3 regions of the Micrococcus sp. R8502A1 genome follow, and region 2 is predicted to be linked to each of the others. Evidence: riboswitches for the same ligand, from Rfam matches in the RefSeq annotation. Region 2 holds a riboswitch; each other region holds the start of a gene.
The links. Region 2 has a riboswitch for thiamine pyrophosphate ahead of FLM69_RS05115 (thiamine ABC transporter substrate binding subunit). Riboswitches for the same ligand answer to the same signal wherever they lie in the genome.
Positions count from the first base shown of each region.

Region 1: linked by a shared signal. The riboswitch ahead of thiC (phosphomethylpyrimidine synthase ThiC) and the one ahead of FLM69_RS05115 (thiamine ABC transporter substrate binding subunit) in region 2 are both predicted to bind thiamine pyrophosphate.
Region 3: linked by a shared signal. The riboswitch ahead of FLM69_RS00315 (FAD-dependent oxidoreductase) and the one ahead of FLM69_RS05115 (thiamine ABC transporter substrate binding subunit) in region 2 are both predicted to bind thiamine pyrophosphate.

Region 1 covers NZ_VIGS01000001.1:56,672-66,571, reverse strand. Annotated here, with positions in the region: gene FLM69_RS00295 (hypothetical protein) at 38-1,195, shown strand; TPP riboswitch at 1,257-1,371, shown strand; gene thiC (phosphomethylpyrimidine synthase ThiC) at 1,368-3,173, shown strand; gene FLM69_RS00285 (hypothetical protein) at 3,544-4,464, shown strand; gene FLM69_RS00280 (hypothetical protein) at 4,461-5,597, shown strand; gene FLM69_RS00275 (ABC transporter ATP-binding protein) at 5,597-6,268, shown strand; gene FLM69_RS00270 (DNA-3-methyladenine glycosylase I) at 6,374-7,123, shown strand; gene FLM69_RS00265 (NAD-dependent succinate-semialdehyde dehydrogenase) at 7,187-8,602, shown strand; gene putP (sodium/proline symporter PutP) at 8,850-9,900, opposite strand, start outside.
Region 2 covers NZ_VIGS01000017.1:18,195-28,094, reverse strand. Annotated here, with positions in the region: gene FLM69_RS05135 (thioesterase family protein) at 1-87, opposite strand, end outside; gene FLM69_RS05130 (bifunctional proline dehydrogenase/L-glutamate gamma-semialdehyde dehydrogenase) at 107-3,751, opposite strand; gene FLM69_RS05125 (agmatine deiminase family protein) at 3,881-4,930, shown strand; gene FLM69_RS05120 (AI-2E family transporter) at 4,896-6,182, opposite strand; TPP riboswitch at 6,229-6,334, shown strand; gene FLM69_RS05115 (thiamine ABC transporter substrate binding subunit) at 6,405-7,472, shown strand; gene FLM69_RS05110 (iron ABC transporter permease) at 7,472-9,202, shown strand; gene FLM69_RS05105 (ABC transporter ATP-binding protein) at 9,202-9,900, shown strand, end outside; gene FLM69_RS05100 (TetR family transcriptional regulator) at 9,900-9,900, shown strand, end outside.
Region 3 covers NZ_VIGS01000001.1:66,745-76,644, reverse strand. Annotated here, with positions in the region: gene FLM69_RS00345 (homoserine dehydrogenase) at 1-1,092, opposite strand, end outside; gene lysA (diaminopimelate decarboxylase) at 1,262-2,734, opposite strand; gene argS (arginine--tRNA ligase) at 2,743-4,413, opposite strand; gene moeB (HesA/MoeB/ThiF family protein) at 4,530-5,711, opposite strand; gene FLM69_RS00325 (thiazole synthase) at 5,708-6,526, opposite strand; gene thiS (sulfur carrier protein ThiS) at 6,530-6,772, opposite strand; gene FLM69_RS00315 (FAD-dependent oxidoreductase) at 6,769-7,938, opposite strand; TPP riboswitch at 7,932-8,062, opposite strand; gene thiE (thiamine phosphate synthase) at 8,084-8,827, shown strand; tRNA gene FLM69_RS00305 (tRNA-Arg) at 8,914-8,986, shown strand; gene thiD (bifunctional hydroxymethylpyrimidine kinase/phosphomethylpyrimidine kinase) at 9,183-9,900, opposite strand, start outside.

The DNA.
Region 1 (9,900 bases), on a different contig from region 2:
CGGGCCGGGCCGATCCCGCCCATGAGAATGTAGTCGCATGTCCCACGTCACAGAGAGCTCCCCCGCGCACCCCGGCCGAGCCGAGGAGTCGGCGCCGCTGCGGCCGACCTCCCCGTTCGGGATCGCCGCCACGTTCATCGGCACCACCATCGGCGCCGGGTACGCCTCGGGCAACGAGATCCTGCAGTACTTCGTGAGCTTCGGCCTCTGGGGCGGCACGGGGGCGCTCGTGATCGCCGGCGCGCTGTTCTTCCTGCTCGCGGTGATCGTGCTGCGGCTGGCGCAGAAGCTGCGGACCACGGACATCCACCGGATCGTGAACCCCACGACCTCGCGCGTGCCCACCTGGTTCGCGGACCTGTGCATCACCACGTCCCTGCTGGGGACGCTGGTGATCATGCTGGCCGGGGCCGGGGCGGCGGTGCACACCGCGTTCGGGCTGCCCTCGCTCGTGGGCTCGCTGGTGATGGCCGCCGTCTGCGTGGTCTCGGTGCTGGCCGGCATCACGGGCCTCGTGCGCGTCCAGGCCGTGGTGGTCCCCCTGATCATCGTGATCGCCGTCGGCGTCGCGGTGTGGGGGTTGGCGAACCCGGGGGCCGCGGTGGACGACGTCGCCGCGCTCGTGACCTCGTCCCCGCTGATCAACCAGTGGTGGCTCTCGGGCGTGCTGTACGTGGCCTTCAACATCCAGCTGGCCTACGCGGTGCTCGCCCCGATCGGCGAGGAGAGCTCCTCGTCGGGCCGCTCCCTCGTCGCCGGGGCCGGGCTCGGGGCCCTGGGCCTCGTGGTGATGGCCGGCGCGGTGATGGCCGCGATGACCGCCCACGCCCAGCTCATCGGCCGCGCCGAGCTGCCCATGGTCGAGCTGGCCGCGATGATCGGCGGCTGGGCCGCCCTGCTGTACACGGTCGTCCTGCTGCTGGCGCAGTTCACGACGGCAGTCTCGTGCCTGTACGGCGGGGTGGAGCGCATCGCCCTGCTGTCCTCGATGCGCCGCGTGCCGGGCTGGGTCATCGCCGTCGTCACGGCCCTGGCCGCCACCCTGCTCTCGAGCGTCGGCTTCTCCGACCTCGTGGGCACCGTCTACCCCGTCCTCGGCTACGCCGGCATTGTCATCATCGTGATGCTGGTCGTGACGTGGATCGTCGAGCGCACCACGGTGCGCCGCCGGGCGGCCCGCGCGGCGCGCGCCTGAACGTCCCGCCGCATGGCCGGACGGCGGACGGTGAGGCGCCGCGGGGGACGTGCTAGGGTCGCTCGCATCCCACGGGAGCCCCACGGCACGGGGCTGAGACCGGGCTGACGCCGCCCGGAGACCGTCTGAACCTGTCCGGGTCATTCCGGCGAAGGAAGAAGGAGCCGCGGCCATGTCCGTTTCCGAGCGCACCCCCCTGCCCGCAGCCGAGTCGACGGCCGAGGTCGTCGCCGAGGAGAACTACCCCACGCACCGTCTGGGATGGCTCGAGGACGCCGAGCACGGCATCCGCGTGCCCGTCACCGAGGTCCACCAGGACGACTCTCCCGACGGCACGCCCAACGCGCCCCTGACCGTCTACCGCACCATGGGCCCGGGCTCCGTGCCCGAGCGCGGCCTGCCGGCCCAGCGCGCCGAGTGGATCCGCGCCCGCGGCGACGTCGAGGAGTACGAGGGCCGCGAGCGCGACCTGCTCGACGACGGCCGCTCGGCCGTGCGCCGCGGCGCCGCCTCACAGGAGTGGGCCGGCGAGCGCCGCCCCCCGCTGCGCGCCAAGGAGGGCGCGCGCGTCACCCAGATGCACTACGCCCGGCGCGGCGAGATCACCCCGGAGATGCGCTACGTCGCCCTGCGCGAGGGCGTGGACGTGGAGCTGGTGCGCTCCGAGGTCGCGGCCGGCCGCGCCATCATCCCGGCGAACGTGAACCACCCCGAGTCGGAGCCGATGATCATCGGCAAGGCGTTCGCCGTGAAGGTCAACGCGAACATCGGCAACTCGGCGGTGACGTCGTCGATCGCCGAGGAGGTCTCGAAGCTGCAGTGGGCCACCCGCTGGGGCGCGGACACCGTGATGGACCTGTCCACGGGCGACGACATCCACACCACCCGCGAGTGGATCCTGCGCAACTCCCCCGTGCCGATCGGCACCGTGCCGATCTACCAGGCCCTCGAGAAGGTCGGCGGCGACCACCAGGCCCTGACCTGGGAGATCTTCCGCGACACCGTGATCGAGCAGTGCGAGCAGGGCGTGGACTACATGACCGTGCACGCCGGCGTGCTGCTGCGCCACGTGCCGCTGTCCGCGGACCGCGTGACCGGCATCGTCTCCCGCGGCGGCTCGATCATGGCCGGCTGGTGCCTGGGCCACCACAAGGAGAACTTCCTCTACGAGAACTACGACGAGCTCTGCGAGATCTTCGCGCGCTACGACGTCGCGTTCTCCCTGGGCGACGGCCTGCGGCCGGGCTCCGTGGCGGACGCCAACGACGCCGCCCAGTTCGCCGAGCTCGACACGCTCGCCGAGCTGACGGAGCGGGCGTGGGCGTACGACGTCCAGGTCATGGTGGAGGGCCCCGGCCACATCCCGCTGCACCTGGTGCGGGAGAACGTGGAGCGCCAGCAGGAGCTGTGCAAGGGCGCCCCGTTCTACACGCTCGGCCCCCTCGTCACGGACATCGCCCCGGCGTACGACCACATCACCTCGGCCATCGGCGCCACCGAGATCGCCCGCTACGGCACCGCGATGCTCTGCTATGTCACGCCCAAGGAGCACCTGGGCCTGCCGGACCGGGACGACGTGAAGACGGGCGTGATCACCTACAAGATCGCCGCGCACGCCGCCGACGTCGCCAAGGGCCACCCCGGCGCCCGCGACCGCGATGACGCGCTGTCCAAGGCGCGCTTCGAGTTCCGCTGGCGCGACCAGTTCGGCCTCGGCCTGGATCCGCAGCTCGCCGAGGAGTACCACGACGAGACGCTGCCGGCCGAGCCCGCCAAGACCGCCCACTTCTGCTCGATGTGCGGGCCGAAGTTCTGCTCCATGCGCATCAGCCAGGACATCCGCAGCGAGTTCGGCGGCGCGTCCGAGCAGGCGCGGATCGCCGAGGCCGGCATGGCCGCGAAGTCCGCGGAGTTCCGGGCCGCCGGCGGGTCCGTGTACCTGCCCGAGCCGACGATCCGCACCGCCTCGGACGCCTGAGGCCGGACGCGGGGTGAGGTGGGGCGGGATGGCCCGCCCCTGCGCCACCTGACGATCGCGTCATGACCTGAGGGCCGCCACCAGGTCATGACGCGATCGCCAGGACAAGGCCCTCCGGGACGGCGAAGGCGCGGCCCCACGGACGGGGCAGTGCGCTCGGTGGTCGATCGAGTGGTGATGCCTCTTGACTCACACACACACTGGGCTCACTATTCCGTCAGGCCCCTGTGATGCGTGTCCCATTCGCCCACAGGAATTGAGTGGATGGAATATGACGTGAAAGTCGACATGACCCCGCCGGTCCGCACCCCAGGGGCGCTTCCCAGGTGAGGCATCATCCAGCCGCTCAGCTCTCCTCGGGCCAGCCGTGATGACCCGGATGCTCGTCTCGAGATTCCTCCTTCTCCTGATCACGCTCGGAACAGCAGCGCTCCTCGCGTCCTACGTCGGGGTGGAGAAGGAGGAACGCTGGCGCATGGACGGCACGGTGTACGAGATCTCGGCATTCCCCGCTGGCGAGGCCTGGCCCATGATCCGGACGTCGCTGACGGGACCGGACTCCGGCTCTGCGGCCACGTCCACGAGCCCCCACGTGACTGCCCTCGCCGGCCGACCTGCTCTGGACGTGCTCCCGGATGGCGTCGCCCCGACCGCGGTCGTCCCCAGCACCTCCCCCTTTGCCGCACGTGCCGCTGCGGGCGAACTGAGCTGGCCGGACGTCGATCGGGTCGTCGTCCGAGACCTCTCCTCCGCGCCGGATCGCGCCACCGAAGCAGACCTCCTGGTCCCGTTCCTCTCCACCGACAGTTCGTCCCTTGCCGGCGTGATCGGCGGCTCACCGGCCCAGGTCGACGAGCTCGTCCAATCGCTGCGGCGGGCCGGTGTCGTCGTCGACGTCGTCCCGCTCCCGCCGCCGTGGGAGGCAGCGATGCGACGCAGTGTCCATGTGCCCCTGCTCGCCGTGATCGCCGGCTTCGCCCTGCTGGGCGCACAGGTCGTCTGGCGCACGACCCTGCGCAGTCGACTGCTCCCTGCCGTCACCTCGCACCGCCTCGTCGGTGCCTCCCCACTGCGAGCGGCCCGGCTCGGTGTCCGGCCCGCCATGGTCGCCTGGACGACCGCCGCCGCGAGTGCCGGCGGAGTCTGGCTCGTGGCATGGCCCCGGTGGGACGCGGAGATCGGTCTCACCGGCGACACCGCTCTCCTCTGGTCCGCCGTGCTCGTCGTGGACGCCATCCTCATCCTCGGCACGACCCTGTCCACCCTCTGGGTCCGAAGGGCACACGCATGACGGCAGCCATGCGGGCCGTTGCGGACGGCCTCCGCGACCTGTTCGACACGCCCGGACTGCTGTTCCTGTCCCTGCTGCACACGACCGTGGCGTCGGTCGTGTTCGGACTGGCCCTGGGCGTCGCCGGCGGAGTGACCACGGCGCTCGAGGTGCTCGAGGACGCCGAGTCGTCGGGCCTGGTGGCAACCAGGATCCTGGACCCCGCCGTCACGACCGACCTCCACCCCCGCGCCGTCGACACCGTCTCCCGGGCGTTCGCCGCCCATGTCGACGGAGTCGACCCCCGTGCCTTCCTCGTGACGGACGCCATCGGAATCGAGGACCCCCGGCTGCAGGGGGCGGTCATCGCCACGCCTGGTCTGGCCCGGGAGTTCGGCGCCGCTGCTGCCGTCAGTCCCGCCGAGGGTGTGTACTTCGCTCCCGCCGCGATCACCTCCGGGGCACCGGGCGGCACCGTGTACGTGGGGTCCACACCCCACAGCTATGCCGGCCCACTCCCCGGGGACGCGGCCGCGCCGCGGGCCGACGGATCCCTCTGGCCCCTGGGTGAGTCGCCCGTCATCGTCACCAGCACGACGACCATGGCCGGCCTGATCGAACCGGCCCAGCTCGCGGCGGTCTACGGTTCCGTCGTGGCATGCCAGGACGCGGCCTCCGCGGTGAGAGCGGCACTCGACGTCCTCGAGGACGAGACGGGCGTGGTCGCCGAGTTGGCCCCGATCGCCTCGGCCAGGTCTCCGATCGCCCGAGAAGCCCGCGGTGCCGCGCTCATGGTCACCGCCTACACCGCCGGGCTTGCCAGCGCCGTCGTGACGGTGGTGAGCCTCCTGACGACCATGACCCGTCGACTCACGCCCACGTGGCTGGCGCACCTGACGGTCGGGGCGCCCAGACGACTGATCCGGCTCCGGATCGCCACATCCGTGGCCGCGGTATGGGGCATTCCGGCCGTGCTCGGATCGTTGCTCGGCCTCGGCATCGCCTCGGAAGCGGGCGGACTGCGTCCGGCGCCTGCCGTCGTCGTGGTCGGGCTGGCGGTCGTCTTGGCGATCGCCGCTGCGTGCACCCGTCATCCCCTCCGCCGGCTGCACCGGGCCGTCCGCACGGCGGCACTCGTCGAAAGGACCGTGTGATGTCCCTGCTCACCGTGCACGACGTGCACCGCTCCTACCGCGGCCCCGCCGGGGATGTCCCCGTGCTCCGAGGCGTCTCACTCCAGGTCCCCGAGGGCGGCGTCCACGCGATCATGGGACCCTCCGGGTCCGGCAAGTCCACCCTGCTGCGGCTCCTCGCCTGCCTTGACACACCGGACGCCGGCAGCATCCGTGTGGCTGGGCGGAGCCTGCCGGCACCGTGGTCGTCCGACGGCGACGCCTACCGGAACCGGACGTGCGGCATCGTGCTCCAGGACCATCTGCTCATCGATCGGGCGACCGCCATGGACAACGCGGCCCTGCCGCTGCTCTACGCGCGGCCGCGCCCGGCGAAGCGCGAGCGTCGCGACATGGCCGCCGAGCTTCTGACGCGGCTCGGGCTCGGAGACCGTCTCCACCACCCCGTCGGCCGACTCTCCGGCGGCGAGCGCCAGCGCGTGGCCATCGCCCGGGCCGTGATCATGGGGCCCTCCCTGCTGCTCGCCGACGAGCCGACGGGCGCCCTGGACGAGGAGCGCACCGACGAGGTGATGGGGCTCTTCCGCTCCATGTCCCAGCCGGAGCGGGCGATCGTGATCGTGACGCATGACCCCGCCGTGGCGGCCCGGTGCGACCACACGTGGCGGCTGCGGGCCGGGCGGCTCGAGTGACGAGGTCCGGCCGTGCCTCCTGCACAGGTGTCCGCAGACGGCGTGGCGTCCCCGGGCGTCGCGTTCCGGTTCCGGATGTCCGGGGCCGCTCCTAGGCTCGGATGCATGAGCGCGCACCACGCCGACGACGGCCTCCCCGCCCCCGTCTCCACCCTCGCCGAGGATCCACCGGCCGACGGGCGACAGGCGCCGCCGAGTGGCGTCGTCGTGGGTGAGGACGGGCGGGCCCGCCCGCCGTGGGCGGCACGGGATCCGCTGCTGCGGGAGTACTACGACACGGAGTGGGGCCTGCCCGTCACGGACGAGCGGGGCCTGTTCGAGCGCCTCGTCCTCGAGGCGTTCCAGTCGGGCCTGAGCTGGCGGACCGTCCTGGCCAAGCGGCCCCGGTTCCGGGAGGTGTTCGCGGGCTTCGACGCGGACGCCGTCGCGGCGTTCGGGGACGCGGAGGTCGAGGCGCTGCTGGCGGACCCCGGCATCATCCGGAACCGGCGCAAGATCGAGGCGGCGATCGCGAACGCGCAGGCCGTCGTCGGGATGCGCGGTGAGCGGTTCGCCCCGCTGCACCCGGGCTCCCCCGGCGCGGGCCCCGCCTGGCACGGCGACGGCGACCGGCCGGTCCGCGGTCTGCCGGGGCTGGTCTGGGCGCACCAGCCTGCCGCGACCCCACGGCCGGAGACGGTGGCGCAGGTCCCCTCGACCTCGGACGAGTCGCGCGCGCTCGCGAGGGCGCTGAAGGCGCACGGCTGCCGATTCGTGGGGCCGACCACGTGCTTCGCCCTGATGGAGGCCGCCGGGATCGTGGACACCCACCTTCTCGGCTCCTGGCGAAGAGGGGCGTCCGGGATCTGGGAGTGAGCGGGGGCCTCCGGCAGGATGGGGAGCTCAACGCAGGACGTCCACACGAAAGGGTGACGACTGATGACCACCACCTCCGCCTCTCAGGGCTACCGCACGATCAACCCGGCCACCGGGGAGCTGCTGAAGTCCTTCGACAACGCCACGGATCAGCAGATCGCCGACGCCCTCGACGCCTCGCAGGCCGCGTACGAGCAGTGGTCCCGGAAGTCGGTGGCCGAGCGCGCCGCCGTCGTGAAGCGGATCTCCGAGCTGCTGGCCGAGCGCTCCAAGGACATCGCCGCGCTGATCACCACGGAGATGGGCAAGTCCCTCGGCGCGGCAGTCGGCGAGGTGCGCTACGGCGCCCAGATCTTCGGGTACTACGCGGACGAGGCCGAGGAGCTGCTCGCGGACCAGCGGATCAAGCAGTTCTCCGGGCAGGAGGCGTTCATCCAGCGGCTGCCGCTCGGCCCGCTGCTGGGGATCATGCCGTGGAACTTCCCGGTGTACCAGGTGGCCCGTTTCGTGGCGCCGAACCTCGTGCTGGGCAACACCATCCTGCTCAAGCACGCCGAGATCAACCCGCAGGTGGCGCAGCTGCTGGAAGAGCTCTTCACCGAAGCCGGGCTCCCGGAGGGCGTGTACCAGAACGTGTTCGCCACCCACGACCAGATCTCCACGATCATCGCCGATCCGCGCGTGCAGGGCGTGTCCCTCACCGGTTCGGAGCGGGCCGGCGCCACCGTCGCCGAGCAGGCCGGCCGGCACCTCAAGAAGGTTGTGCTCGAGCTCGGCGGCTCCGATCCGTACATCGTGCTCTCCGCGCCGGACGCCCGCGCCGCCGCCCGCGACGCACTGGCCACCCGGATGGGCAACTGGGGCCAGGCCTGCAACTCGAACAAGCGCATGATCGTCATGGAGGACATCTACGACGACTTCGTGGATGAGCTGGTCCAGCGCTCCTCGGCGATGAAGCCCGGCGACCCGACCTCGCGCGACGCCGACGTCTACGGCCCGCTGTCCTCCGAGTCCGCGGCCGACGGGCTCACCGAGCAGATCGCCGCGGCCAAGGAGGCCGGCGCCACCGTCCACGTGGGCGGCGAGCGCGTCTCCGGCCCGGAGGGCGAGGGCTTCTACGTCTCCCCGGCCGTGATCACGGACGTGGACCAGGAGAACCCCGCCTACACGCAGGAGCTGTTCGGCATGGCCGCCGTGGTCTACAAGGTGTCCTCGGCCGAGGAGGCCGTGGCGCTGGCCAACGACTCCCAGTACGGTCTCGGCGGCGCCGTGTTCTCCACGGACCTGGACGAGGCCAAGCGCGTGGCCGACCAGCTCGAGGTGGGGATGGCGAACGTGAACCTCGCCTCCGCCGCCGGCGCGAACCTGCCCTTCGGCGGCGTGAAGCGCTCGGGCTTCGGCCGCGAGCTCGGCCCCATGGCCGTGGACGAGTTCGCCAACAAGCGCCTGTACGCGGTGCAGGGCCCCCTAGAGGGCTGACCCCGGGCCGGGTCGGCCGGGCGGGTCCACCGCTCCGGCCGGCCCGTCGGCCGCCTGAGGCACACAGAGTGGTCACGACATGCCGTCACCGGAGTCCGGTGACGGCACGTCGTGACCACTCTGTTCGTCGGGGCCCGCCCACCCAGAGCGTGCGGTGGCAGACCCCCGGCCCGGTCCCGGACGCCGTCGAGGGCCGGCTCGAGGTGGTCGAGCACGGCCCTCGGCGGACGGATCGCGAGGAAGAGCCTCACGCCTGCGCGCGCGGATCCGTGGCGGCTGCGGTCGAGCCCCCGGCGGCGTCGCGCGTCATGGCGGCCGGGGCCACGTCCGGGTGCGGCTCGCGGCCGGCCACGATGTCGATCGCGCCGGTGAACTCGGCGTCGATCCGCCGCTGCACCCGGCGCGAGCGCTGGGTCACGAGGGACACCACCACACCCACCACGAAGGCGGCGACGAAGCCCGGCAGCAGCTCGTACAGGCCGAACCACTCCCACGTCTCGGCACTGGCCTCGGACCACACCCAGGCGACGGCGGCGCCGGTGACCATGGCGGCCATCGCCCCCCACGAGGTGAACCGCGGCCAGTACAGGGCGAGCAAGATCACAGGGCCGAAGGCGGCGCCGAAGCCGGCCCACGCGAAGGAGACGAGCTCGAGCACGGAGGAGTCCGGGTTGAGGGCGAGCAGACCCGCCACGAGCGCCACCACCAGCACGCCGATGCGGCCGAGCCACAGGGTGAACGTCGGGGAACCGGTGCGCCCGCGCAGCATGTAGAGGTCCTCCACCAGGGCGGAGGAGCACACGATCAGCTGCGAGGAGAGCGTGGACATGATCGCGGCGAGGACGGCGGCCAGCACCAGGCCGGCCACGAACGGGTGGAACATGATCGAGGCCAGCACCAGGAACACGGTCTCCGGGTCCTCGAGCGTGGTGCCGGGGTTGGCCTGGAAGTAGGCGATGCCGACGAGGGCGACCATCACGGCGCCGAACACGGACAGCGCCATCCAGCCGATGCCGACGCGCCGGGCGACGGCCGCGTCGTGCGGGGTGCGCAGGGCCATGAAGCGGACGATGATGTGCGGCTGGCCGAAGTAGCCCAGGCCCCAGGCGAGGGAGGACAGGACGCCGATCAGCGTGGCGTTCTCGAACATCGAGAAGTGGTTCACTCCGCCGCCGGCGGCGTCGGCGGCGCGGATGCCCTCGACGACGGCGTCCCAGCCTCCCATGGTCAGGATCACGACGATGGGGACGGCCAGCAGCGAGAGGAACATGAGGACGCCCTGGGCCACGTCCGTCAGC
Region 2 (9,900 bases):
CGGCAGCGTCGTCGGCTCCCAGAGCCCGACGCGCGGGCGGCGGCGGGCGCGGGCGACGACCCAGAGCGTGCGGGGGATCAGGTGCATCGGAGGTTCCTCCTCGGGGTCACAGGACCCCCTCGGTCAGATGGTCCGGCGTGCCGAACCGGTGGGCGGTCACGGACACGGCCTGTTCGTGCAGGAACGGCAGCAGCTCCACCTCGCCGGCGCTCACCACGGGGCCAGCGTAGACCGCCACGTCGGGGGTGTCGCCGAGCGCCGCGTGGAGCGCGCTCCGCGCCGCCTCGGCCGCCTCCCGGTCGCCGGTCCAGTCGGCGACGAGCCGGATCCGTGCGTCGCCGCCGCCCTCCGCCGCGGGCGGGATGAGGGCCAGCCGCCGGGCGCGGTCGTGGAACGCGGCGTCGTCCTCGACGACGACGTCCACCGGCGCGGCCGTGCCGGCACCCTCCGTGCGGACGGACCGGACCAGCTCCTCCACCCGGCCGCGCACGGCCTCGGCCGAGAGTCCGTCCGCGTCGGGGCCCTCCGCGGTGGGGGTCGGGCCCAGGCTCACGGTCATGGGCGCCCCGGCGCGCAGACCGGCGGAGACGATGCGCAGCAGGTGGTCGGCGGGCCCCGAGTGCCGGCGCACGAGGACCGGGGTGGGGACGTGACGCAGCACGTTCCGCTCGGCCTCGAGCGCGGAGACGTCCGTGGCCACCCCGAACTCGGTGGTCCACGCGTGGGTGTCGAGGGCGCGGGCGGTCTCGAGCCAGGACGCGCCCGCACCGTCGGCCTCGGACCCGGGCCGTCCCTCTCCCCCGGCCCACGTGGGCGCGTCCTCCCAGTCCACGAGGCCGTGCAGGTAGTGCGGCCCGCCGGCCTTCGTGGTGGGGCCGACGACGGAACGCTTCCAGCCGCCGAAGGGCTGGCGGCGCACGATGGCCCCGGTGATGCCGCGGTTCACGTAGAGGTTGCCGGCGCGCACGCCGCGCAGCCACACGTCGATCTCCTCCCGGTCCAGCGAGTGCAGCCCGGAGGTGAGGCCGTAGTCCACGGCGTTCACGATCCCGATGGCCTCCTCGAGCGTCTCGGCCGTCATCACGGCCAGCACGGGGCCGAAGTACTCGGTGAGGTGGGCGTCGGCGCCGGGACGCACGCCGGAGCGGATGCCCGGGCTCCACAGGCGACCCGTCTCGTCCAGCTGCCGCGGACGCAGGGCCCACCGCTCCCCCGGGCCGAGCTCGGTGAGCCCGCGGCGCAGCTTCTCGCCGGGGGCCTCGATCACGGGGCCCATCTCGGCGCGCGGGTCCGCGGGGTGCGCCACGTGCAGGGACGAGGCGGCGTCCAGCAGCTGCCGGTGGAAGCGCTCGGAGGTGGCCACGGAGCCGACGAGCACCACGAGGGAGGACGCCGAGCACTTCTGGCCGGCGTGACCGAACGCGGACTGGACCACGTCCTTCGTGGCCAGGTCCAGATCCGCGGACGGGGTCACGATCACGGCGTTCTTGCCGGAGGTCTCGGCGAGCAGGTGCAGGTCGGGGCGCATCCCCTTGAACAGCCGTGCGGTGTCCCAGCTGCCGGTGAGGATGAGCCGCTCGACGGCCGGGTCGGTCACGAGCGCCGCGCCGACCTCCGCCTCGTCCTCGTCCGCCAGCGTCACCAGGCGCACGAGGTCCGCGGGGTCGTGCCCGGCCAGCGGGCCGCCGTCGTCGAACAGCCCCGAGTCCCGCAGCCCGGCCACGATCAGCTCCCACGCGACCGCGCCCGTCCGCTCGGACTGCGGGGCCGGCTTGAACACCACGGGCGAGCCGGCGCCGAGCGCGGCGAGGACGCCCCCGACCGGGATGGCCACGGGGAAGTTCCACGGCGGGATCACCAGGGTCAGGCGGACGGGCACGGCGCGAGCGCCCTCCACCGCGTCCAGACCGCGGGCCAGGCGCGCGTAGTAGTGCGCGAAGTCCACGGCCTCGGAGACCTCGGGGTCGCCCTGGTCCAGGGTCTTGCCGGTCTCGGCGGCGGCCACCTCCAGCAGGCGGGCCCGGCCGGCGTGCAGGGCCCGTCCGACGGCGTCCAGCGCGTCGGCGCGCTCGTGGCCGGTGAGCGCGCCCCAGCGGGCGCCGGGGTGGGCGGTGGCGGCGATGGCGGCGCGGGCGTCGTCGGCCGTGGTGGCGCGGTGGGCGCGGACGGTGTCCGTCCCGAGGTCCGAGCCCGGGACGGCCGCGAGGATCCGGCGGGCCCACTCCCGGTTGCCGGGCAGCGCGGGGTCCGTGTCCGGGGTGTTGGCGAAGCCGTCCACGGGGGCGGGGGTCGGCCCGTCCTCCCCGCGGGACCGGTCCTGGAGGCGGTTCGGACGGGGCACGGCCGCGTCCAGGTGGCGCAGCGAGGCGCGGAAGCGCTCCTCCTCGCGGGCGAACAGGTCCGCGTCCGCGTCCAGGTCGAACACGGCGGACATGAAGTTCTCCGGGGAGGCGCCCTCCTCGAGGCGGCGCACGAGGTAGGAGATCGCCACGTCGAACTCCTCGGGCCGCACCACGGGCGTGTAGAGCAGCAGGGCGCCGACGTCGGCCCGGACGGCGGCGGCCTGGCCGGTGGCCATGCCGAGCAGCATCTCGAACTCCACCGCGGCCGGGTCGAGCCCGCGGCGCTCGATCAGCCGGTGGGCCAGGGCGACGTCGAAGAGGTTGTGCCCGGCCACGCCGATGCGCACGTGGGCCAGATGCTCCGGGGTGAGCGCGTAGTTGAGCACGCGCTTGTAGTTGGTGTCCGCCTCCTGCTTCGAGCCCACCGTGGCCAGCGGCCAGCCCGTCAGGGAGGCCTGCATCCGCTCCATGGGCAGGTTGGCGCCCTTGACCACGCGCACCTTGACCGGGGCGCCGCCGGCGGCGACGCGGCGCGCGGCCCACTCCTGCAGGCGCACCATGGCCGCGAGCGCGTCCGGCAGGTAGGCCTGCAGCACGATGCCGGCCTCGTAGTCGCGCAGGCCCGGCTGCTCGAGCAGGGCGGTGAACACGTTGAGCGTGAGGTCGAGGTCGCGGTACTCCTCCATATCCAGGTTGATGAAGGTGTCCCGATCCCGGGCGAGCTCGAACAGCGGGGTGAGCCGCTCGGTGATGTCCGCGACGGCCTCGTCGAACGCGTAGGGCGCGTGCGGGGCGGTGGCGGCGGAGACCTTCACGGACACGTAGTCGACGTCGTCGCGGCGGATCAGCGCGGCGATGCCCTCGAGCCGGCGATCCGCCTCGCCCTGGCCGAGGATCGCCTCGCCCAGCAGGTTGATGTTCAGCCGGGTGCCCTCGTCGCGCAGGGCCGCGATGGCCTTGCCGAGCTGTCGGTCCCGCGCGTCGACGATCAGGTGGGAGACCATGTGCCGCAGCACGCCGCGGGCCGTGGGGACGGCGATGCGCGGCACGAGCGGGGCGGCGCGGCCGCCGACGCCGAGGACGGCGCGCAGTGCCGGGGGCAGGAAGCCGGGGGCGCGGCCGGCGAGCTCCCGCAGCGCCCGGGCGGCGATCGCGGGGTCCTCGGGGCGGACCACGTGGTCCACGAAGCGCACGATGAAGTCGAGGCCGCCCGGCTCCTTCAGGGCGCCCGCCAGCTGGCGGGCCGCGAAGTCGGCCTCATGGTCGCGGGACGCGGCGAGCCAGCGCCGCACCTGCGCGACGGCGTCATCGGCGAGGGCGTGCAGGTCGGCGGGGTCGGGGATCCCGCCGGTCGCGCCGAGGACCCGGTCGAGATCGTCATGGTCCTGGGCGGAGAACATCGCGGTCATGGCCGCACTCTGCACGTGTTCCGGGTCACAGGTCAAACCGCCGCGGTTTCCTGTCCGACGCCTATGCTCGATGGACATCCCCTCGACGCGCCCGCGCGTCGCCGCCGTCTTCCCAGGAGCCCGTCCGCCATGGCCGCCGCCGACCCCGCCCCCACCGACGCGCGGGAGCGCCGGGACGTCGTCGTGCCCGTGCCCGGACCCGAGGACCCGCCCGAGCGGGCCTGGCTCGTCCTGCCCCACCGCCACCCGGTGCCGACGCTGCTGGACGAGACGCGGGACGCCGTCGTGGGCCTGGCCGAGACGCTCGCCGCCGCCCTGCCGGTCACCGTGCTCGCCCACCCGCGCGACGCTGGGGCGGCGCGGCTGGTGCCGCCGGAGGTGGACCTGCTGCGCGCGCCCGTGGGCTCACCGCTGCTGGGCCGCACCGGGCCGAACTTCGTCCGGCGCCCCGAGGGCCTGGCCGCCGTCGCCTGGCGCGGCGCCGCGGGCCTGACCGGGACCGGGCCGCTCGACGGCGCGGCCGCGACGGCCGTGGCGGAGGCGGCGGGACTGCCGCTGCTTACCCCCCTGCTGTGCGCCCCGCGCGGGGCCTGGGTGACCGACGGCGAGGGGACGGCCGTGGTGGCCGCGGACCCCGTGCTGGACGGGCGGATCAACGGCGCGTGGACCCCCGGCCAGGTGGCCGCCGAGTTCGCCGCCCTGCTGGGGATCACCCGGGTGCTGTGGGTGCCGCCGGCACCGCGGCCGGACACCGGGCCGTGGGGCGGGCCCGGCCACCTGGCCTCGTGGGTGCGGCTGCGGGGCGACGGCGAGGCCGCCGTGCACTGGCGCGGCGACCGGTTCCACCCCGAGCACCCGTACGCCGCGGCGGCGCTGCGCTTCCTGCAGGGCGCCGACGACGCCGCCGGCCGGTCCCTGCGCGTGCGCACGGTGACCGGGGCGGCGCAGCCCGCCGAGTACGACCCGGCCGAGCGGGGCCCCCGCTCCCTCCTGGACACGCTGCCGCTGGACGCGGCGGTGCTGCGGCCGGCGTTCGAGGACGCCGCGGGTGAGGAGGCCGCGGCCGCCGCGTGCGCGGCGCTGCACCCGGGGCTGCCCCAGCTGTCGTTCCCCGCCCCGCCGCTGCTGCGGCTGGCCGGCGCGCTCAACGACCTGGTGCTGCTCCAGCCCCGCCCGTGACCTCGTCCGCCGCGGGGCCGTCGTCGTCGCCGCCGTCCGCCGGGGCGCGGTCCTCGTCCTTCCCGTGCGCGTCGGACCGCCAGGCCGCCGGGCGCAGCCGTTCCAGGAGCGAGGACTGACGGCGCTCCATGCCCTTCAGGTCGGAGGCGATGAGCGCGTTGATCCAGCGGGCGTTCGGGTCGGCGTCGATCAGCACGGCCTTGGCCAGCAGCGTGCAGGGCAGCGCGAGGATCGCGCCGAGCGGCCCGAGGACCCAGGCCCAGAAGAGCAGGGAGAGGAAGCTGACGGTGGGGATCACGCCGATCGCGTCGCCGGCCACCTTGGGCTGGATCACGGACTGCAGCACGAAGTTCAGCACCGAGTAGCTGACCACCACCCACAGGAAGTCGGACCAGCCGCCCGCCGCCAGGCCCAGGACGGCCGGCGGCAGCAGGCCGATGATGAAGCCGATGTTCGGGATGTAGTTGGTGAGGAAGCTGAGCACGCCCCACACGAGCGCGAGCGGGACGCCGATCAGCAGGAGGGCGATCACGTCCAGCACCGCCACGATCAGGCCGAACACCGTGGTGACCACCCAGTAGCGGCGCACGCCCTGGGCGAACTCGACCAGGGCGTGGCCGAACTCGTGGCGGGCGGTGCTGAGCAGGCGGACGCGGCGTTCGACGTCCATCGAGTCCATCGCGAGGAAGAACATGCCCATGATCACGGTGACGAGCAGGCCGAAGACGGCGTAGACGTTCGTGGCGATCTTCGTGATGGCGCTGACGGCCGTCCCGGTCACGGTGCTCATGTCGATCGAGGCCAGCTGCTGGGACACCATGTCCGGGGTCACGCCGCGCTCACTGAGCCAGTGCGAGACGTCCAGGACGATCTGCTGGAAGCGGTCCGCGTACTTCGGCAGCTCCGCCACCATCTCGAGGCCGGACCACACCATCATGCCCCCGAACACGCCCATCACCGCGACGATCAGCAGGACGGTGGTGGTGGCGCCGAGCACGGGGTGCAGGCCCCGGCGGATGAGCCAGGCCTGCAGGGGGTAGGCCACGATCACGAGGTTCAGCCCCAGGAACACGGGCGCCGCGATGGAGGCGATCCCCTGGAAGAACTGCACCACCAGCACCAGACCCGCGAGCGTCAGGACGATCACCAGCATGCGCGGCCACATGCGGTGGGGGCGGCGGATGTCCCAGTCGGAGGCGGGACTGGACCAGGCGGGCTGCGGGGTCACCCCCGGGGGCTGTGCGGCGCTCACGCGGGCAGTCTATGCGCGGGCCGGACGGGGTAGGGTCGGGACCAGTCCACATCGACAGGGGAGCGCCCGCGCGGCGCTGAGAGTGCGGTCCGCCGCAGACCCTCGAACCTGCTCCGGTCCGCACCGGCGAAGGAAGTCGAGTCTCCCGGTCGACGTCGTCCCGGGATTCCGGTGGCGACCTCGTCCCGGCCCCTCTGCCGTCCCAGACAGAGGAGAACCGCCATGTCCCGCATCCCGCACCGCGCCCTCGCCGCCCTCTCGGTGGCCGCCCTCGCCCTCACCGGCTGTTCGGTGTCCGGCTCGTCCGGCGACGGGGCGTCGTCGTCCGTCTCCGGGGCCGGCGGCGGCGAGTCGACGACCGTGACGATCATGACGCACGACTCGTTCAACCTGCCCGAGGAGCTCGTCCAGAAGTTCGAGCAGGAGTCCGGCTACACCCTGAAGACCACGGCCCCCGGCGACGCCGGCAGCGTGGTGAACCAGCTCCTGCTGGCCAAGGACGAGCCCACCGTGGACGGCGTCTATGGCGTGGAGGACCACTCGGCGCACCGTCTCGTCCGCGAGGGCGTCGTCGCCGCCTACACCCCGAAGGACCTGCCCGCCTCCGCGCAGGACCGGATGGTGGAGGACCGCATGACCCCGGTGGACCAGGGCCAGGTGTGCTTCAACACGGATCCGGCGTGGTTCACCGCCCACGACGTCGAGGCCCCCACCTCGATCGACCAGCTCGACGACCCCGAGTACGCGAAGCTGACGGTCGCCACCTCCCCCGTGGCCTCCTCCCCCGGCCTGGCGCTGCTCGCGGCCACCACGGAGAAGTACGGCGACGACGGCTGGCAGGACTGGTGGCAGGGCCTGATGGAGAACGGCGGCAAGGTCGCCGACAGCTGGTCCGACGCCTACAACTCGGACTTCTCCGGCGGCGAGGGCAAGGGTCGGTTCCCGGTGGTGCTCTCCTACTCCTCCTCCCCCGCGTTCGCCCCCGAGACCGAGGTGATCGAGGACTCCTGCACCCCGCAGGTCGAGTACGCCGGCGTGCTCGAGGGCGCGAAGAACCCCGAGGGCGCGCAGGCGTTCGTGGACTTCATGCTCACCGAGGACGTCCAGTCCGCCCTGCCCGAGTCGATGTACATGTACCCGATCGACGAGTCGGTGCAGCTGCCCGAGGAGTGGGCGCAGAACGCACCGCTCGTCGAGGACGCCATCACCCCGGACCCCGCCCGCATCGACGAGCGCCGCGAGGACCTGCTGAAGGAGTGGACCGCCCTGTCCGAGGCCTCCCGGCGCTGATGTCCGCACTCACCGAGGTCGCGGCCCCCGGCACGGACCTGCCGCGCCGGCGGGCCCGCGGCCGGGGGGACGGGCTCGGCCCGTGGTGGCTGGTGGCCGCCGTCCTGCCGGTCGCCTTCCTGCTCGTCTTCTTCGCGTGGCCCGTGGCGGCCATGCTCTGGCGCGGGATCGGCGGCGACGCCGACGCGTTCACCGGCGCCGTGGACCTCACCGCCTTCGGGGAGACCCTCGCCCGCGAGCGCACGTGGCGCATCCTCGGCCAGACGCTCGGCATGGCCGCAGCCGGCACGGTGGTCTCGGTGGCGCTCGGCCTGCCGACCGCGTTCGTGCTGCACCGGCGTCGCATCCCGGGGCGGGCCGTGCTCCGCGCCCTCGTGCTCGTGCCGTTCGTGCTGCCCACGGTGGTGGTCGGCGTCGCGTTCCGCGCCCTGCTCGCCCCCGGCGGACCGCTGGGCTTCACCGGGCTGGACCAGACGACCACCGCCGTCGTGCTGGCCATGGTCTTCTTCAACGTGTCCGTGGTGGTGCGCCAGGTGGGCGCGCTGTGGAACGCGCTGGACCCGCGCCAGACCGAGGCCGCCCGCACCCTGGGCGCCTCGCCGTGGCGGGCGTTCCGCACCGTGACGCTGCCCCAGCTCGCCCCGGCGATCGCCACGAGCGCGGCGCTGGTGTTCCTGTTCTGCGCGTCCGCGTTCGGCATCGTCCAGACGCTCGGCCGGCCCGGCTACGGCACGCTCGAGTCGGAGATCTGGGTGCAGACCTCCGTCTACCTGGACCTGCGGACCGCGGCGGTGTTCTCCGTGCTGCAGTTCGCGGTGGTGCTGGCCGCCGTCGTGGTCTCCGGCGTGACGGCGGCGCGCACCCAGCGGGCGCTGCGCCTGCGGGAGACGCCGCCGGCCCGGCTCACGCGCGCGGACGCGGTCCCGGTGGCCGTGATGCTCGCGGTGGTGGCGCTCGTGGTGGCGCCGATCCTGACGCTCGTGGTGCGCTCCTTCCACACCCGCCACGGCTGGGGGCTGGGCAACTACCGGCTGCTGTCCACGAGCGCGGGCAGCGGGTTCGTGGGCGGGTCGACGCCGGCCCAGGCGCTCGAACAGTCCCTGCGGGTGGCCGTGGACGCCACGCTCGTGACGCTCGTGGTGGCCGTGCCGCTGGCCCTGCTGCTGACCCGGTCCTTCCGCTCACGCGCCGCGCTGGCGGCCCAGCGGGCCCTCGACGGCGCCCTGCTCCTGCCGCTCGGGGTGTCCGCGGTGACCGTGGGCTTCGGCTTCGTCGTGTCCCTGCGGGCCGCGTTCCCGGAGCTGGCGGCCTCGGGCGTGCTCGTGCCGCTGGCCCAGGCGGTGGTGGCGCTGCCGCTCGCGGTGCGGGCGCTCGTGCCCGTGCTCGCGGCGGTGGACCCGCGGCTGCGGGAGGCCGCGCGCACCCTCGGGGCGGGCCCGTGGCGGGTGCTGGCCACGGTGGACGGCCCGTTCCTCGCGCGCGGCGTGGGTGTGGCCGCGGGCTTCGCGTTCGCGGTGTCCCTGGGCGAGTTCGGGGCCACGAGCTTCCTGGCGAGCCCGTCCGCGCCCACCCTGCCGGTGCTGATCGCCCGGCTGCTGGGCCGGCCGGGCGCGGACAACTACGGGATGGCGCTCGCGGCGGCCACGGTGCTGGCCGTGCTGAGCGCCGGGATCATGCTGGTGTGCGAGCGGCTGCGCCCCCGGGGCCCGGCCGGGGCGGGAGGTCTGTGATGACGCCGACGACGACGGGGGCCTCCCTCCGGCTCCGGGACGTGGCGATCCGCTATCCGGACGGCTCCACCCCCGTGCGGGGGACGGACCTGGACGTGGCCGCCGGGGAGATCGTGGCGCTCGTGGGCGCCTCCGGCTCGGGCAAGTCCACCATCCTGCGCGGGATCGCCGGGCTCGAGGACGTCGTGGCGGGCACGGTGGAGCTCGACGGGCGGGACGTGGCGGCGGTGCCGACGCACCGCCGGGGCGTGGGGATGGTGTTCCAGGACGGGCAGCTGTTCCCGCACCGGACCGTGGGCCGGAACGTGGCGTACGGCCTCGAGTCCGCCGGCTGGGACCGGGCCCGGCGGCGGGCGCGCGTGGCCGAGCTGCTGGACCTGGTGGGCCTGACCGAGCTCACGGACCGGCCCGTGCAGCGACTCTCCGGTGGGCAGGCCCAGCGCGTGGCGCTCGCCCGGTCGCTGGCCCCGGCCCCGCGGGTGCTCCTGCTGGACGAGCCGCTGTCCGCGCTCGACGCGGACCTGCGCCGGCGCCTGGCCGAGGACATCCGGGCGGTGCTGCGGGCGGCGGGGACGACCGGCGTCGTCGTCACCCACGACCTCGCGGAGGCCGCCGTGATGGCCGACCGCACCGTGCGCCTCGGCGCGGGGGGACGCATCGCGGCGGAGGAGGCCGGCCCGGCGGTAGCCTCTCAGGCA
Region 3 (9,900 bases), on a different contig from region 2:
CGCGCGCAGCACGACCATGAAGGAGGTGTGGGCCTCGGCCGGGTCCAGGGCGGGCAGGGCGGTGACGGGGGTGCGCAGGCGCGCCGGGCCGCCGCGCACGATGCGCTGGGCGATCGAGACGACGTCGCCCATCACCGCGGACGCGGTGGGGGCGCCGCCGGCGCCGGGACCGTAGAACATGAGCTCGCCGGCGTTCTCGGCCTCCACGAAGACAGCGTTGAACGCCCCGCGCACGGAGGCCAGCGGGTGCTCCCGCGGCAGCAGGGTAGGGTGCACGCGCAGGACCGCACCCTCGGCGCCGTCGGCGGCGCGGCCGCGCTCGGCGATCGCCAGCAGCTTGATGACGTAGCCCGCCTCCGCGGCGGCGGCGTTGTCCTCGGCCGTGATCGCGGTGATGCCCGCGACGGCCACCTGGTCCAGGGTGTACGGCGCGCCGAACGCGATGGTCGCCAGGATCGCGGCCTTCGCGGCGGCGTCGTGGCCCTCGACGTCGGCGGTCGGGTCGGCCTCGGCGTAGCCGAGCCGCTGGGCCTCGGCCAGGGCGTCGTCGAAGTCCGCCCCCTCGGTGTCCATGCGGTCCAGGATGAAGTTGGTGGTGCCGTTGGCGATGCCCATCACACGGGTGACGCGGTCGCCGCCCAGGGAGTCGCGCAGCGGGCGCAGGATCGGGATGGCGCCGGCGACGGCGGCCTCGAAGCTGAGCTGTGCGCCGGTGGCGGCGGCCGCGGCATAGAGCTCCTCGCCGTGCTGGGCGAGCAGCGCCTTGTTGCCGGTCACCACGGACGTGCCGGCGGCCAGGGCGCGCAGGATCAGGGTGCGGGCCGGCTCGATGCCGCCCATCAGCTCGATGACGACGTCGGCGCCGTCCACGAGTGCCTCGGCGTCGGTCGTGTAGAGCGCCGGGTCCGCCTGCCAGTCGCGCGTCGCGCCCGTGTGGCGCACCGCGATGCCCGTGAGCTCGAGGTCGGCGCCCACGCGGTCCCGCAGGATGTCGGCGTCCTCGGTGAGGATCCGTGCGGTCTGGGACCCCACGGTCCCGCCGCCCAGCAGGGCGACCTTGAGTGCGGTGGGGGCGTCGGTGTGCTCGGCCATGGTCCTCCGTGGTCCAGGGTGGGGGCGACGCCGCGCGACCGCGCGGCTCGGCTGGCCTCGAATCTAGCGCGGCGGGCGGACGCGTCCCGCCGCGCGACACTCGGTGTCCGCAGAGCGGGACGCCCACGCCCGGCCGCGAGGCCGGCGGCCGGGCCGGGCTTCTGCGTCCTCAGCGGGCGAGGCGCGGATCGGCCTCGCGGGCGAACAGGTCCTCCTGCGTCTCGCGGCGGATGATCACCCGCGCCTGCCCGCCGGAGACCGCGACGACGGCCGGGCGGGCCAGCGCGTTGTAGTTCGAGGACATCACGTGCGTGTACGCGCCCGTGGCCGGCACCGCCAGCAGGTCGCCGCGGCCCAGGTCGGCCCGCAGGTACACGTCGCGGACCAGGATGTCGCCGGACTCACAGTGCTTGCCCACCACACGGGAGAGCACCGGCTCGGCCTCCGAGGTGCGGCGCGCGGAGACGGCGGTGTAGTCGGCGTCGTAGAGCACGGGACGCGGGTTGTCGGACATGCCGCCGTCCACGGCGACGTAGCGGCGGGCCGCGGTTGCGCCGTCGGGGGCGTCCGCGTCCACGGTCTTGGTCACCCCGACCGTGTAGAGGGTCAGGCCCGCGGGGCCTGAGATGGCCCGCCCCGGCTCGAGCGAGACCCGCGGGCACCTCAGGCCGAGGCGCTCGACGGTCTTCTGGACGTCGTCGGCGAGGGCGTCGGCGATCTCCGCGGCCGGGCGCGGCTCGTCCACGGCCGTGTAGGCGATGCCGTGGCCGCCACCGAGGTCAAGCTCGGCCAGCTCCACCCCGTGCTCGGCCTTGACCTCGGCGAGGAACTCGAGCACGCGTCCGGCCGCCAGCCCGAAGCCCTCGGCCTCGAAGATCTGGGACCCGATGTGGCAGTGCACGCCCAGCAGGTCGATCGACTCGGCCGCCAGGGCCGCGGCCACGGCGACGGCGGCCGGCGAGCGGCCGGCCACGTTGCCGTCCCGGTCGGTGGAGGCCGGGGCCAGGGAGAGGCCGAACTTCTGGTCCTCGTGCGCGGTGGCGATGAAGTCGTGGGTGTGCGCGTGCACGCCCGGGGTCAGCCGGAGCATCACGGGGGCGCGGCGGCCGACCTCGGCCGCGAGCGCGGCCAGGTGGGTGAGCTCGTCGAGCGAGTCCACGATGATCCGGCCCACGCCCGCCTCGAGGGCGGTGCGCAGCTCGGCGTCCGACTTGTTGTTGCCGTGCAGGCCGATGTGGGCCGGGTCGACGCCGGCGGCCAGCGCGATCGCCAGCTCGCCGCCGGAGGCGGTGTCCACGCGCAGGCCCTCCTCGGCCGCCCAGCGGGCGGTGGAGAGGGTGAGCATGGACTTGCCGGCGTAGTAGACGTCCGCTCCCCCGCACAGGTCGGCGAACGCGGCGTCGAAGCCCTCGCGGAACGCGCGGGCGCGGGCGCGGAAGTCGTCCTCGTCCACCACGAGCAGCGGCGTGCCGAACTCCGCGGCGAGCGCGCTCGCGCGCAGGCCCTGGACGGTGAGCTCGCCGTCGGCGGCGCGGTCCACGCCGGCGGCCCACAGGCCGGGCACGAGCGCGTCCGGGTCCCCCGGCGCGGGGAGCCAGGCGGGGGCGAGCGGGGAGGCGGGGGCGGGCTGCGGCGTCGTCATCCGGGCGCTCACATCTTCTCCGGGGCGGTCACGCCGAGCAGGCCGAGACCGTTGGCCAGCACCTGGGCGGTGGCGTCGTTGAGCCACAGGCGGGTGCGGTTGAGGGTCTCCACGGGACGCGGCGTCCCGTCGTCGGTGGGCATGGGCACGATGCGGCAGGCGGCGTACCACGAGTGGTAGGCCCCGGCGATCACCTCGAGGTGGCGGGCCACGCGGTGGGGCTCGCGCAGGCGCGCCGCCGCGCCGACGACGGCCGGGAACTCCGCCAGCTGGGCCAGCAGCTCCGACTCGGTGGCGTGGGTGAGCAGGGCGGCGTCGAACTCGGAGCGGTCCACGCCGTGGGCCTGCGCGGTGCGCGCCGCGCCCGAGGCGCGGGCGTGGGCGTACTGCACGTAGTAGACGGGGTTGTCGTTCGTGGCGGAGCGCAGCAGCTCGGGGTCGATCGTCAGGGGCGAGTCCGCGGGGTAGCGGGCCAGGTCGTAGCGCAGGGCGTCGCGGCCGAGCCACTCCACGAGGTCCTTGAGCTCGATGATGTTGCCGGCGCGCTTGGAGAGCTTCGCGCCGTTGACCGAGATGAGCTGGCCGATGAGAATCTCGATGTTCGTCGCCGGGTCGTCGCCGGCGGCGGCGGCGATCGCCTTGAGGCGGTTCACGTAGCCGTGGTGGTCGGCGCCGAGCAGGTACACCTTCTCCTCGAAGCCGCGGTCGCGCTTGTGGAGGTAGTAGGCGGCGTCGGCGGCGAAGTAGGTGGGCTCGCCGTTGGCGCGGATGAGCACGCGGTCCTTGTCGTCGCCGAAGTCGGTGGTCTTGAGCCACACGGCGCCCTCGCGGTCCTCGATGTGGCCCTGTTCGCGCAGCCGCTGCACGGCCTGTTCGATCGCGCCGGAGTCGTGGAGCGTCTGCTCCGAGGTGAACACGTCGAAGTGCACGTCGAAGGCGGCGAGCGTGTCCTTGATGTCCTGCATCTGGAGCCGGTACGCGGCCTCGCGGACCACCGGGCGGGCGGCCTCGTCCGTCAGCTCGCGCACGTCCGGGTGCTCGAGGGCGACGGCGTCGGCCAGCTCCTGCACGTACGCGCCCGGGTAGCCGCCCGCGGGGACGTCACGGCCGTGCAGGCGGGCGAGGACCGAGTCGGCGAACACGTTCATCTGGTTGCCGGCGTCGTTGACGTAGTACTCGGCGGTGACGTCCGCGCCCGAGGCGCGCAGCAGGCGGGCGATCGCGTCGCCCAGCGCGGCCCAGCGGGTGTGGCCGATGTGCAGCGGGCCGGTGGGGTTGGCGGAGACGAACTCCATGTTCACGGTGTGCCCGGCCAGGGCGTCGTTGCGGCCGTACTCCGGGCCGGCCTCGACGATCTCGCGGGCCAGGGCACCGGCCGAGGCCGCGTCCAGGGTGACGTTGAGGAAGCCGGGGCCGGCGACGTCGACGGCGGCGATGCCCGGCTTGTCGGTCAGGCGCTCGGCCACGAGCCCGGCGAGGTCGCGCGGGGCCATCCCGGCCTTCTTGCCCAGCTGGAGGGCGACGTTGGTGGCCCAGTCGCCGTGCTCGCGGCTGCGGGGTCGCTCCACCTTCACGCGCGCGGGGGTGATCTCCTCCCGCAGCGCGGCGGGGAGGTCACCGGCATCGACGGCGTCGGTGAGGACAGCGGACAGCAGGGCGGAGAGGTCTTCGGGCTTCACCCGCGCAAGTCTACGGAAGGGCCGCCGCGCCCGTGCGCGTGCGAACGAACCCTGCGAGATGGCCCCCTCCGGCCCGCGGTGGGGGCCATCTCGCAGGGTTCGTCGGGGTGGGGGGGTCAGGCGGGCCAGGCGGCGAGGCCGCCGGCGAGGGACAGGACGCGCCCGCCGGCGCCCGGGTCGGCCCCGACGACGGCGTCCCGCGCCCGGGCCGACCGGGCTCCGGCGGCGCAGTAGACCACCAGGACGCGGTCCTGCCCGGGCGCGTGGGCCGCCGGCTCCGCGAGGACGGCCTCGAGCGGGACGTGTCGATCGGCCACCGCCGCGGGGGCCTCGACGCGGCGCAGGCGGCGCTCCCAGTCCTCGCGGACGTCGAGCAGGGTGAGGGACGCGGCCCGGGCGGGGTCGGCGAGCAGGGCGGCCAGCGCGGCGGGGGCGATCTCCCCGCCCGCGGCGCCGCACGCCTCCGCCGAGTCGGGGGCGTCGGCGTCGTCCGGGCGGGGGGCCTGGGCCGCGTGGGCGGACAGGTCCGTCACGGGGGTCCGCTCGGGGTCGGCCACGAGCCGCAGCTCACGGAAGCGCATCGTCAGGGCGTCCACGGAGAGCAGCCGCCCGACCAGGGGCTCGCCCACCCCGGTGAGCAGCTTGATCGCCTCGGCCGCCATGAGGGAGCCGATGATCCCGGGCAGCACCCCGAGCACCCCGGCCTGCGCGCACGAGGGCACCTCGCCGGGTTCGGGCCGCTCCGGGAACACGTCCCGGTACAGCGGCCCGCCCGGGGCGAACACGCTCACCTGCCCCGCGAACCGCAGGATCGCGCCCCACACCACGGGCACGCCCGCGATCTCGCACGCGTCGGCCACGAGGTAGCGGGTCGCGTAGTTGTCCGTGCCGTCGAGCACGAGGTCCACGGCGCCGACCCGTTCGAGCGCGTTGGCCGCGGTCAGGCGTTCGCGGTGCTCGACCACGCGCACCTCGGGGTGCAGGCCGCGCATCGTCGCGGCGGCGGAGGCGGTCTTGGGGCGGCCGAGGTCCGCCTCGGCGTGGATCACCTGGCGGTGCAGGTTGGAGCGGTCCACCATGTCGTCGTCGATCACGTGGACCTCCCCCACGCCCGCGGCGGCGAGGTAGGTCAGCACGGGCGCCCCGAGGCCGCCGGCGCCGACCACGAGGACGCGGGAGCGCAGCAGCGCCAGCTGGGCCTCGGGGCCGAAGCCGTCCAGGCTCAGGTGGCGGGCGAAGCGCTCCAGCTGGGTGTCGGACAGCGCGGTGAGGTCGCGGGGCTCGCGGGCGGCGGTCACCGCTCGTCCTCCTCGGCCGTGACCCGCCCGGCCATCGGCGAGGAGGCCAGGGCGTGCTCGCGGCGCGGGATGCGCCCGGCACGGCGGGCGTGGAAGCCCGCCTCGAGCGCGAGCCGGCACGCGTGGGCCATGCGGGCGGGCTCGGCGGCGCGGGTGATGGCGGAGGCGGCGAGCACGGCGTCGCAGCCGGCCTCCATGGCCAGGGCGACGTCCGAGGCGGTGCCCACGCCGGCGTCGAGCACGATCGGCACGGAGGCGCGCGAGACGATCAGCTCCAGGTGTGCGCGGTTGAGGATGCCCAGCCCCGAGCCGATCGGCGAGCCCAGCGGCATGACGGCGGCGGCGCCGGCCTGCTCGAGGCGCAGCGCCATGGCGGGGTCGTCCGACGTGTAGGCCAGGACGGTGAAGCCGTCGGCGGCGAGCCGCTCGGTGGCCTCGAGGGTCTCGACGACGTCGGGCAGCAGGGTGCGCTCGTCGGCGATGACCTCGACCTTCACGAGGTCGGTCTCGAGCGCCTCGCAGCCGAGCCGGGCGGTGAGCACGGCGTCACGGGCGGTGTAGCAGCCGGCGGTGTTGGGCAGCACGTCGATGCCGAGGCGGTCCAGCAGCGCGACCAGGCCGTCACGGGTGTCCGCGGACCAGCGGCGCAGCGCCACGGTGGTGAGCGTGGTGCCGGAGGCGACGAGGGCGCCCTCGAGGGCGGTCAGGTCGGTGATGCCGCCCGTGCCCATGATGAGCCGGGAGGCCAGGTCGTAGCCGCCGATCCGCAGCGGCGGGATCGCGGGGGCGGCGGGCGGGGTGCGGTGCTCGGCCATCGCTCAGCCCCCCTGCACCGCGGTGACGACGTCGACCTCGTCCCCGGCGGCCAGCTCCCGGGTGGCCCAGGCCGACCGGGGCACGACCTCGCCGCCGACCGCCACGGCCACGCCGAGCCGCCGCCCATCCGCGGCGGCGCCGTCCTCGCCGATCGCGCGCCCGGTGACGTGCGCGACGACGTCGCGGACGGTGGCCACGGCCAGCTCGGCGGGCTCTCCGTTGAGGGTCAGGGGGAGGGTGCTCATGCGATCTCCTTCAGGCGGGCGTGCAGCAGCTCGAGGATCCGCCCGGCCGCCCAGGGGGCGAGCAGGATCCCGTGACGGTGGAAGCCGGTGGCGACGACGGCGCCCGGAGCCTCGGGCACGGCGAGCACGCGCGGGGCGTCGTCGGGGGTGCCGGGGCGGGCGGCGGTGGTGATCTCGACCAGCTCGCACTCGCGGACGGCGGGCAGGATCGCGGCGGCGTCGGCGAGCAGGTCCAGCACGGCCCCGGCGGAGGTGCCGGCCAGGCCGTCCTCGCGGGCCGAGGCGCCGACCACGAGGGTGCCGTCCGCGCGGGGCACGAGGTAGACCTGGCGCCCGTGGACGAGGCCGCGGACGGTGCGGGTGATCAGGTGCGACTCCCCCGGCAGCAGCTGCTCGGGGCGCACCCGCAGACGCAGCACGTCGCCGTGGACGGGGCGCAGCGGGACCTCGACGGCGGTGGCCGCGCCGCCGATCCCGCGGTGGCCCAGGCCCGCGGCGAGGACCGCGCCGTCGGCGGTGAGGACGCCCCCGTCGGCCAGCGTGAGGCGCACCCCCTCGCCCTCCGGGCCGGCGGCGGTGACGCGTCCGGCCACGAACCGGGCGGCGGGTCCGGCGCCGACCGGGAGCGGGCCGCCGTCGGGTCCGGTCTCGGCGCGCAGGGCGGCGACGCAGGCGGCGGCGAGCCGTCGCGGGTCCACCTGATGGTCGTCCGGGGCGTCGAAGCCGGCGGCCAGGCCCGGGGCCAGGGCGGGCTCGGCGCGGCGCAGCGCGCGGACGGAGACGGGCTCGACCCGGCGACCGAGGATCGAGGCGTGCTCGAGCACGTGGTCCCAGGCGCGGGCGTCCGAGGGGTCCGCGGCCACGATCCAGGCGCCCTGTGCGAGGAAGCCCGTCTCCACATCGGTGAAGGCGGCGAGCAGGTCCACGAGGGCCGGGTAGGCCTCCCAGCCGGCCTGCAGCAGCGGGGCGAGGTCGTCCTGGCTGAACTGGGTCTCGGCGAGCGGCGCGAGCATCCCCGCCGCGGCGTGGGTGGCCCCGGCCACGGCGTGCGGGCGCCCGGCGGCGTCCAGCTCGGGGGCGATCAGGGTGACGGCGTGGCCTGCGGCACGCAGACGCACGGCGGCGGTGAGGCCGATGATCCCGGCCCCGACGACGGCCACGTGCACGGACCGGTCCTCCTCACGGCGGCATGACCCGCATCGAGTGGTGATGGTCGGCCGCGCCGGCGCGGTGCGCCCCTGCGGCCCTCTCAGCCCGGCGTGTGCGGCCCGGGCTCCCATGGAACAGCGGCCAGTCTGCCACAGTGGGCGCATGCACTCCCCCGATCCGCTCCTGATGACCGCGGCCGGCCGCGACGACGGCGGCACCGGCCCCGGCGCGCGCCGCCGCGCCCGCCTCGCCGCCTCCCGGCTGTACGTCTGCACCGACCTGCAGCGGTTCCTGCGCCCGGACGGCACGCTCGACACGGCCGCGTTCGCCGACTTCTGCGCGGCGGCGTTCCGCGGCGGAGTAGACGTGATCCAGGTGCGGGACAAGGCCGTGGACGTGGCGGTCGAGCTGGCCGCGTTCGCCACGCTCGTCCCGCTGGCCCGGGAGCACGGGGCGCTCTCGGCCGCCAACGACCGCGCCGACGTCGCCGCCCTGGCCGGGGTGGACGTGTTCCACACGGGCCAGACCGACCTGACCACCGCGCAGTGCCGCGCCCTGCTGGGCCCGGACGTGGTGCTCGGCCGCTCGTGCCACACCGAGGCGCAGGTGCGCGGCGCCCGCGCGGAGGACGGCCTGGACTACTTCTGCACGGGGCCGGTGTGGGCGACGCCCACGAAGCCGGGCCGGGCCGCCGTCGGACTGGAACTGCCGACCCTCGCCGCACGCCTGGACGCGGAGGACCCGGCGGGGGCGCGGCCGTGGTTCGCCATCGGCGGCGTCGACGCGGACCGGCTGCCCGAGGTCCGCGCGGCCGGGGCGGAACGGATCGTGGTGGTCCGCGCCGTGACGCAGGCCGAGGACCCCGAGGCCGCGGCCCGGACCCTGCGCGCGGGCCTGCCCGGCTGACGCGCCCCGCGGGGAGGTCACGGACGGGCCGTCCTGATGGTGTAGAGTCGACGAGTCCGCAACGCGCTCGACGCGTCGCGACCCCCGCCTCCGTAGCTCAGGGGATAGAGCGTCTGCCTCCGGAGCAGAAGGCCGCAGGTTCGAATCCTGCCGGGGGCACGAGCGAACAGAGCCGGACCCCCGTGGCGACACGGTGGTCCGGCTCTTCTGCGTTCTGCGGACCCGGACGCTCGAGCGGAGCGGGAGGTCCGGGTCACCGGCATTCGAGGCGGGAAATCGACCTCATGGGACGTCCCGAGGTGCGTATTCGCCGGATTTCCCGCCTCGAACGTGTCGAAGCCCGGAGGTCCCGCCCTCAGCCCCGCTGCGCATGACCGTGGTCGACGGGCCCGTGCCACGTCGGCCGCGAGGCGTCCCCGACCGCGAGCGCCTCCCCCGCCCGCATCGCGTCGGCCAGCCACGGCTTGGCCCGCTCGAGTGCGTCCTCCCAGCTCAGGCCCGCCCCGGCCAGCGTGGCCAGGGCCGAGGAGAGGGTGCAGCCGGTGCCGTGCGAGGCGCGGGTCGTCACGCGCGGGCCGCGCACCTCGTGCACAGCCCCGTCCACGCGCACGACGGCGTCCGGCACCTCCGCCGCTGCGGCCTCGGGCGCCTCGGTCTCGTCCAGGTGCCCGCCCTTGAGCAGCACCGTCACCCCGTGCTCGGCGGCCAGGCCCCGCGCCGCGTCGAGGGCGGCGTCCCAGTCCGTCGCGTCCCGCCCGGTCAGCCGGGCCAGCTCGGGCAGGTTGGGTGTCACCAGGTGCGCCACCCGCAGCAGCCGGGCCCACGCGGCGCGCCCGTCGTCGTCGCCCACCGCGGTGAGGGCGTCACCGCTCGAGGCCACCATGACCGGGTCCAGCACGACGACGGCGGGTCGGGTCTCCTCGAGCCAGCCGGCGACAGCCCGCATGAGCTCCACCGTGCCGAGCATGCCGATCTTCACGGCGTCCACGGCGATGTCGGCGGCGACCGAGTCGAGCTGGGCGCGCACCACGTCCACCGGCAGCGGGTGGACGGCCTGCACGCCCTGCGTGTTC